2 regions of the Streptomyces sp. NPDC047108 genome follow, and region 2 is predicted to be linked to the other one. Evidence: riboswitches for the same ligand, from Rfam matches in the RefSeq annotation. Region 2 holds a riboswitch; the other holds the start of a gene.
What was found. A riboswitch is a leader RNA that binds a small molecule or an ion and turns the genes downstream of it on or off. The one in region 2 is predicted to bind S-adenosylmethionine.
Positions count from the first base shown of each region.

Region 1: it holds a riboswitch for S-adenosylmethionine, as region 2 does, so the genes downstream of both, ABZ822_RS16310 (aminotransferase class V-fold PLP-dependent enzyme) here and thrC (threonine synthase) in region 2, are expected to answer to the same signal.

Region 1 is NZ_JBEYUP010000006.1:377,568-382,090, reverse strand. Features, by position in the region: partial or broken gene ABZ822_RS16320 (ubiquinol-cytochrome c reductase cytochrome b subunit) at 1-465, shown strand, start outside; gene trpD (anthranilate phosphoribosyltransferase) at 755-1,822, shown strand; SAM riboswitch class IV at 2,001-2,118, shown strand; gene ABZ822_RS16310 (aminotransferase class V-fold PLP-dependent enzyme) at 2,326-3,780, shown strand; gene ABZ822_RS16305 (Lrp/AsnC ligand binding domain-containing protein) at 4,269-4,523, opposite strand, start outside.
Region 2 is NZ_JBEYUP010000001.1:547,940-552,462, forward strand. Features, by position in the region: gene ABZ822_RS02345 (cold-shock protein) at 127-330, opposite strand; gene ABZ822_RS02350 (ubiquitin-like small modifier protein 1) at 810-1,088, opposite strand; gene thrC (threonine synthase) at 1,134-2,420, opposite strand; SAM riboswitch class I at 2,439-2,579, opposite strand; gene ABZ822_RS02360 (glucosyl-3-phosphoglycerate synthase) at 2,795-3,796, shown strand; gene ABZ822_RS02365 (trehalose-6-phosphate synthase) at 4,084-4,523, shown strand, end outside.

The sequences.
Region 1 (4,523 bases), on a different contig from region 2:
GTGTACTTCATCCTGCTCGTCGGTGGTGGCAACGACATCTGGGCCACGCACTTCCACCTGTCGATCAACGCGATCACCTGGTTCGGCCGGATCGGCTTCTTCGTGCTGCCGGTCCTGACCTTCGTCGTCACCAAGCGGATCTGTCTGGGTCTGCAGCGGCGTGACCGGGACAAGGTGCTGCACGGTCGTGAGACCGGCATCATCAAGCGGCTGCCGCACGGTGAGTTCATCGAGGTGCACGAGCCGCTGTCGCAGCAGCAGCTGCACACGCTCACGCAGCACGACCAGTACACGCCGCTCGAGCTCGGCCCCGAGGTCGACGAGAACGGAGTACGGCGGAAGATCAAGCGCACGCAGAAGCTGCGCGCGCGGATGTCGAAGGGCTTCTACGGCCAGGACAGCCAGATCGCCAAGCCGACCGCCGAGGAGTACCGGGAGATCACCGAGGGCCACGGTCACCACTGACCGGACCGCCGGCCGCCTGCCGGACTCCGCAGGAGTCGTACGAGGGCCCCGGGCCCGCCCCTTCGGGAGCGGACCCGGGGCTCTCGGGCGTGTGGGGGGCCCGGACCCCGTACGGAGGGCGGCGCCGTACGGAAGGGGCAGGGGTGGGACCGGGCCTCACCGTGCCCGGCAGGCCCGCCGCTGTCCGTACTCCGGGCTCGGCCGCGGCCGGGTCCGCCACGCCGATAGGCTGGCCGCAAGACCGCAGGTGGCGGCCGCCACCTGCCCATCCGACATCCAGGAGCGGACCATGGACCGTGTGACCCCAGCCGGAGCTGACAGCCCCGCGGCGGCCCGCACCTGGCCGGATGTCCTGACCTCCCTCCTCGCCGGCCAGAACCTGACCGCCGAGGACACCGCCTGGGCCATGGACCGGATCATGCGCGGCGAAGCCACGGACGTGCAGATCGCGGGCTTCGCGGTCGCCCTGCGCGCCAAGGGCGAGACGGTCGAGGAGGTCTCCGGCCTCGTCCGGACGATGTACGACCACGCCAATGTCATCGACGTACCAGGCCCGAGCGTGGACATCGTCGGCACCGGCGGTGACCGGGCCAAGACCGTGAACATCTCGACGATGTCGGCCATCGTCGTCGCCGGCACGGGCGCCCGGGTCGTCAAGCACGGCAACCGGGCCGCCTCCTCCGCGAGCGGGGCCTCCGACGTCCTGGAGAAGCTGGGCGTCAACCTCGACCTGTCGCCGCAGCGCGTGGTCGAGGTCGCGGACGAGGCCGGCATCACGTTCTGCTTCGCCGTGAAGTTCCACCCCGCGCTGCGTCATGTGGCCCCCGCGCGGCGCGAGTTGGGGATTCCCACGACGTTCAACTTCCTCGGCCCGCTGACGAATCCGGCCAAGGTGCGGGCCCAGGCGACCGGTGTGGCCGACCCGCGCATGGCGCCGATCATGGCCGGTGTCCTGGCCGAACGCGGCTCGTCGGCGCTCGTCTTCCGCGGGGACGACGGGCTGGACGAGCTGACCACCACCGCCACCTCGCAGGTGTGGGTCGTCCGGGACGGGACCGTGCGGCAGGAGTCCTTCGACCCGCGCGACATCGGGATCGACCTGGTGCCGGTGGAGGCCCTGCGGGGTGCGGACGCCTCGTACAACGCCGATGTCGCCCGCCGCCTGCTGGCGGGCGAGACCGGGCCCGTACGGGACGCGGTGCTGCTCAACTCGGCCGCGGCGCTGGTCGCCCTGGACCCGCGGGACGCGCCGCTCACCGAGCAGATCGCGGCCGCGATGGAGCGGGCCGCCGAGTCGGTCGACTCGGGGGCGGCACGGCGGACGCTGGAGCGCTGGGTCGGGGCGACCCACGGCTGAGCCGCCGGGTCCACCACCGGCTGAGCCCGCGGAGCCGCCAACGGCTCTGATCCGTACGGCACTTGGACTTCCCGCACCCGGTGTGAGGAAGCCGCCGCAACAGGCCGTAACGCAGGCCGCTGTCCACGTATCGGACAGCGGCCTGCGCGATGACGGCCTTGTGGCATGATGCTCGCCAGGTCACGAGTGACAGCGACACAGGCCCCGGCCCGCTGTCCGGCAACCCTCCGTCCGTGGCGGGGTGCCCCGGGTGATGACCAGGCCGCAGGCAGCGAGGTCTGCGGCAAGCGCGGATCCCTCGCCAGGGATCCTGGGTCGTCGAGGGAGATCTTCCGTGAATCAGCGAATGCGCTAGGGCCCGCGGCCCGTTCCCACAGCCTCCGTGCGGTGATCACTCCGCGATCGTCCGTGTGCCGAGGCGCCTTCCGTACGCCGTCCGCGCCGGTACTGCGCGACGCGTGCGTCCCTGAGAAGCCTTTCACCTGTCACCGGGAGATTCCGCCATGTCCGTGCGCCCTGCTGCCACCGCCTCGACCGCCTCCGCCCCTGCTGCCACCGCCGCCGACGGCACCGCCTCCGAGGCGTCCGGCGCCTGTTGCGCCGCGTCCGCCGTCGGCGCCCCGCTGCCCGTCCTCGGCCGGGACGTCCTCGTGCCGCTCGTCACCGGCGGCGAGGTCACGTACGCCGCCCTCGACTACGCGGCCAGCGCGCCCGCGCTGCAGCGGGTGTGGGACGACGTCGCCGCCTACGCCCCGTACTACGGCAGCGTCCACCGCGGTGCCGGGTACCTCTCGCAGCTCTCCACCGACCTCTTCGAGAACAGCCGTGCCGCCGTCGCCGAGTTCCTCGGCTGCCGCGACGACGACCAGGTCGTCTTCACACGCTCCACCACCGACTCGCTCAACCTGCTGGCGTCCGTACTCCCGCAGGGCACGCGGGTGTTCGTCTTCGAGACCGAGCACCACGCCTCACTGCTGCCCTGGCAGCAGGCCCCGGGTGTCGAGGTCTCCGTCCTCGACGCGCCCCGCACGCCGTGGGAGGCCGTCGAGACGCTGGAGCGAGCGCTCGCCGGCAGGGAGCCGTACGGCCCGGCGCTGGTGTGCGTCACGGGCGCCTCGAACGTCACCGGCGAGCTGTGGCCCGTACAGGAGCTGACCGCAGCGGCCCACGCCCACGGTGCCCGCATCGTGCTCGACGCGGCGCAGCTCGCCCCCCACCACCCCGTGGACATCGCGGAGTCGGACGTGGACTGGGTGGCCTTCTCCGGGCACAAGCTGTACGCCCCGTTCGGCTCGGGCGTCCTCGCCGGACGCGCCGACTGGCTGCTGGAGGCCGAGCCGTACCTCGCGGGCGGCGGTGCGAGCCGTACGGTCGCGCGGCGCGCGGACGGCGGCGTGGACGTGGAGTGGCACACCACGGCGGCCCGGCACGAGGCCGGTTCGCCGAACGTCATCGGCGTCTACGCCATTGCCTCCGCCTGCAAGGCGCTCACCGAGGCGGGCTTCGAGACGCTGGTGGAGCGCGAGCAGGCGCTGGTCGCGCGCGTTCGGGAAGGGCTGGCGGAGGTCCCGGAGGTGAGCGTGCTGTCGCTGTTCGGCGACGACGCGCCGCGGGTCGGCGTCCTGTCGTTCGTCGTCGACGGCTGGAACAGCTCGCACTTCGCCGCGGCGCTCTCCGCCGAGTACGGCATCGGCGTACGGGACGGCCTCTTCTGCGCGCACCCGCTGGTCAGGACGCTGCTGGGCAGCCACGCGGACGAGCCGGGGGAGTGCGGGGCGCCGGAGGCTGCGGCCCCGGGGGAGAAGTCGCTCAACGCGATCCGCGTCAGCTTCGGCGCGGGCACGCCGGAGGAGCACGTGGACCGCTTCGTCGCGGCGGTGAAGGAACTGGTCGCGAACGGCGCCCAGTGGACCTACCGCACGGAGGACGGCCGCTGCGTCCCGGACCGCAACGCGTAACCCGCCGCACGGCCGCGCGCCGGGCTCGGACCGGTCTCAACGGGTCCCCGCCGATGGGGATTGGCCCCGCTGCGGCCGCCCGTCCCGTCCTGGCGGGACGGGCGGCCCAGCGCCGACCACCGGCGCTCATCCGCCGGACGAGGCCCGGTGCCCGCGAGGGGCTGCCCGCGGAGGCGGGTGAGCGGACCGCCTCGGGGGGTCGCCCGTGGCGGAGTTGGCGCTGCGGGTGCGCTGCTGTGGGCAGTCGTCCGCCGGGGCGGGACGGGTGGGCGCAGCGACGGCCACCGGCGTTCAGCCGCCGCACCACGCCCGGCGACCTGGACCGTAGGCGCTCGCGCGGACTGCCCGCGGACGCGCAGATCCCGCCGCGCCCTGCGGCAACACCACCACCCGCCGCCCGGCGCAAGCCGCACCCCAACCGACATGCTTCAAGGGCCCCGGCCCTTGAAGCAACCGCTCCGCGGCGAGGGCCGAAGGCCCTCAAGCCGCTACGCGTCGAGACCGATCGCGAACGCCGCTTCCAGGTCGTGCTGGGAGTACGTACGGAACGCCACATGCGTGTCCGTGACCTCGACGCCGGGGATCTTGCTGATCCGTCCGGGGATGATGTCCGCCAGGTCGTCGTGCTCGCCCACGCGGACCATCGCCACCAGGTCGTAATTGCCCGTGACCGAGTAGACCTCGCTGACGTTCTCCAGGGCGGCGATCGTCTCGGCGATCTCGGGGATGCGGTCCACGCTGGT
Region 2 (4,523 bases):
GCCCCCGCCCGCCCGTCATGGCACCGCCGGGCACGACCCGCGCCCACCCACGGCGAAGGGCCCGCCCCCTTGAAGGGGACGGGCCCTTGCTTCGTACGCCAGTGGTCAGTCGGCGCGTCCTTGGTGTCAGCCTGCCACGCGGACCATGTCCGCCTGCGGCCCCTTCTGGCCCTGCGAGATCTCGAACTCGACCCGCTGACCTTCTTCGAGGGTGCGGTAGCCGTCCATCTGAATCGCGCTGTAGTGCACGAAGACGTCCGCACCACCGTCGACCGCGATGAAGCCGTACCCCTTCTCCGCGTTGAACCACTTGACGGTGCCCTGAGCCATCCCTAACTCCCCTATTACTGGCCCTTGCGCAGGACCGCACTCCGCGGACCCGGGTCAGACTTCACCCAGACCTCACACGACCACCCCAACCGGCCGGTAGGGGTGCGTCACGTGTGTGCCGGAACGCGTCGACCGCGGCTGAATGTATCTGCACGAATGCCGTCTGCAACAGGTCAATCAGACGAGAATTCTGGGCGCGCTCGAACGGCAATTCCCGTCCATATGCCGCCAGTTGGGGGCAACTCGGGCCGGGCATTGCTCATCAATCCGACATAGCGTGCACACACTTGGGGCACAACTCGTCGGTACTCATATGCGTTCGGCAAGGGCGCCTAGGGGGGATGCGCCCAACTCTACCGCGCTCCATGGCGCGGAATGACCCCCTCCACTTCTCTCACGGAGGGGGTCATCACGATTACGAAAGGTTGTTGAATTTCACCGCCACCCGGCCTCTGAAGGACCCGTTGGTGGACGGTTCGTCAGCAACCGCCCGCGACCGCCGGGATGATCGAGACCCCGGCGCCTTCGGGGGTCGCCGTCTGCAGCCCGTCCTCGAAGCGGACGTCGTCGTCGTTGACGTAGACGTTCACGAAGCGGCGCAGCTTGCCGGTGTCGTCCAGGACGCGCGCGGCGATGCCCGGGTGGTTCTTCTCCAGCGACTCGATGACCTCGGCGAGGGTCGCGCCGTCGGCGCTCACCTCCGCCTGGCCGCCGGTGTAGGTGCGCAGGATGGTCGGGATGCGGACGTTGACGCTCATGCGGTTCACCAATCGGTGGGAGGGGTGGGCGGAGGAGTGGGCGGGTCAGCCGGCGAGACCCGCGGCGCGGAACGCGTCCAGGCTCGGCCGGATCGTCGCCGTGGGCCGCGAGGTCGGAGCGACGGCGTCCAGGGTCTTCAGCCCGTCGCCGGTGTTGAGCACCACCGTCTCACCCGCCGGGTCGAGCCGCCCGGTCTCGATCAGCTTGCGCAGCACGCCGACGGTCACACCGCCCGCGGTCTCGGCGAAGATGCCCTCGGTGCGCGCCAGCAGCTTGATGGCGTCCACGACCTGCTCGTCGGTGACGTCCTCGACCGCACCACCCGTACGACGGCAGATGTCGAGCACGTACGGGCCGTCGGCCGGGTTGCCGATGGCGAGCGACTTGGCGATGGTGTCCGGCTTGACCGGCCGTACGACGTCGTGGCCGTCCTTGAACGCCCGCGACACCGGGGAGCAGCCCTCCGCCTGAGCGCCGAAGATCTTGTACGGCTTGTCCTCGACGAGCCCGAGCCGGATCAGCTCCTTGAGCCCCTTGTCGATCTTCGTGAGCTGGGAGCCCGAGGCGATCGGGATGACGATGTTGTCCGGGATGCGCCAGCCGAGCTGCTCGGCGATCTCGTACGCCAGGGTCTTGGAGCCCTCGCCGTAGTACGGGCGGAGGTTGACGTTGACGAAGCCCCAGCCCTCGCCGATCGGGTCGCCGATCAGCTCGCTGCAGAAGCGGTTCACGTCGTCGTACGTGCCCTCGATGCCGACCAGGTCACCGCCGTAGACCGCGGCCATGACGACCTTGCCCGCCTCCAGGTCGTGCGGGATGAACACGCAGGAGCGGAAACCCGCGCGGGCGGCCGCGGCGCCGACCGCGCCCGCGAGGTTGCCCGTGGAGGAGCAGGACAGGGTGGTGAAGCCGAAGGCGCGCGCGGCCTCGACGGCGATGGCGACGACGCGGTCCTTGAAGGAGTGCGTCGGGTTCCCGGAGTCGTCCTTGACGTGCAGGCCGCCGGTGACACCCAGCTCGCGCGCCAGGTTGTCGGCCCGCACGAGCTTGGTGAGGCCGGGGTTCAGGTTCGGCTTGCTCGCCACGTCCTCGGGGACGGGCAGCAGCGGGGCGTACCGCCAGAGGTTGCCGGGCCCGGCCTCGATGCGCTTCCGCAGGCCCTCGGGGTCGCCGCTCGGCAGGTCGTACGCCACCTCGAGCGGCCCGAAACAGACCTGGCACGCGAAGATCGGGCCGAGGGGGAAGCGTTCGCCGCACTCACGGCAGGACAGCGCGGCGGCGGGTCCGAGCGAGACGGAGTCGGTGCTGTTGGCAACGGTTTGCACAGCCATGGATGGCGAGGCCCTTTCTCCTCATCTTCCCCGTGACGGACTTCGCCACGAGACGGAATTGGCACCTTCCCGAGTCGGGAGCCTCGCTGGATGCACGAGACCGACTGGAGGGTTGCCGGGGCTTCAACGGGCCGTTCCCTCTGCCCCTCTGGATGAGCGGTATGGCTCCGGGCTGCTACGCCCGGGCGTTTGTGCGGGTCCACCCCGACATGAAGTGGACACCTGCGTTGTTCAAGACTGTAACGGACGGCGCGGACGGTTGAGATAGTCGTCCGAACCGCGAGACGGATCACGGACCCGGCCGGGTTCCGCGGCCCCGCACACGGTACAGACGGGCCCGTACGGGTCCCCGCACCCCAGGGAGAGACGCAGACGTGCTGGAAGAGGTGGAGCACTGGCTGGAGCACCGCTCCTGGTCGGCCGCCGACCGTCCGCTGAACCGGCTCCTGGCCGCCAAGCGGAACGCCGGGCCGGCCGGAACGGTCAGCGTCGTGCTCCCGGCCCTCGACGAGGAGGCCACGGTCGGGCCGATCGTCGAGACGATCCGGCGCGAGCTGATGAGCGAGGCCGTCCCGCTGGTCGACGAGCTGGTCGTCGTCGACTCCGGCTCCACCGACCGTACGGCCGAGGTGGCCGCGGAGGCCGGCGCCCGCGTCGTCCACCGCGACGCCGTCCTGCCGCGGCTGCCCGCGGAGCCCGGCAAGGGCGAGGTGCTGTGGCGGTCGCTGCTGGTCACCGGCGGGGAGATCGTCTGCTTCGTGGACGCGGACCTGCGCGCGTTCTCGTCGAGCTTCGTCTCCGGGATCGTCGGGCCCCTGCTGACCGAGCCGGACGTGCAGCTGGTGAAGGCGATGTACGACCGCCCGCTCGGTGCGGACGAGAAGCCGCCGGACGACTCCCTCGGCCCCGTCGAGCAGGGCGGTCGCGTCACCGAGCTGGTCGCCCGCCCGCTGCTCAACCTCCACTGGCCGCGGCTGGCGGGCTTCGTCCAGCCGCTCGGCGGCGAGTACGCGGTGCGGCGGTCGCTGCTGGAGCAGCTCCCGTTCCCCGTCGGCTACGGCGTGGAGCTGGCGATGCTCATCGACGCGCTCGACCTGGCCGGGCTGGACGCGCTGGCCCAGGTCGACGTCGGCGTACGGCGGCACCGGCACCAGGACGGGCAGGCGCTGGGACGGATGGCGGCGACGATCTACCGCACGGCGCAGGCGCGGCTGGCGCGCGGGCACCTCGTACGGCCGGTGCTGACGCAGTTCGACCGCACGGACGCGGGCTTCACCCCGACGGTCCACGACGTGGCGGCGGAGGAGCGCCCGCCGATGGCCACGATCCCGGAGTACCGGGCGCGCCACACCCCTCACGACGGCCGCGTGGCGTAGCGACCGGGGGGCAGTCGTTCCGCGGGAGGCCTTGGGTGGCAGTCGTTCCGCGGGGCGGTGGGGGTCCCCCCGGACGGAGTCCGGGGGAAGGGCAACCACACGCCACCGGCCGGCAGCCGAAAGGCATGGACGGCCCACGGCAAGACCTCGCGCTGCATGCGCCCGTGACCGCCGGCCGAACGTCGGGATCCCTTCCGCATCGCGGAATCGGATCCCGACATCACGCCGCCCCCGCCGGATGGCGAAACGCACGTTTGCGCGGATCTGTCACGGGCTAGGCTCGCGGCATGGTCGCAGAGCAGGCTGCCCAGGTTCTCGTCGCGTCCAACCGCGGCCCGGTCTCGCACACCCTCCAAGAGGACGGCTCGCTCAGTGCCCGGCGCGGCGGAGGCGGCCTCGTCTCCGGCCTGTCCGCCATCGGCCCCGACGCGGGCGCCCTGTGGGTCTGCGCCGCGCTCGGCGACGGAGACCGCGAGGCCGTCCGCCGCCGTGGCACCCGCCTGGACCCCGCCGAGACCGGCGGCCAGCACGTACGGATGCTCGACATCGACCCCGACGTCTTCGCCGACGCCTACAACGGCATCGCGAACTCGGTGCTGTGGTTCGTGCACCACCTGCTCTACCAGACCCCGCTCGAGCCGTCCTTCGACGCCGCGTTCCGCGCCCGGTGGACGTCCTACGAGTCGTACAACGCCGCCTTCGCCGACGCCCTCGCCGAGGAGGCCGC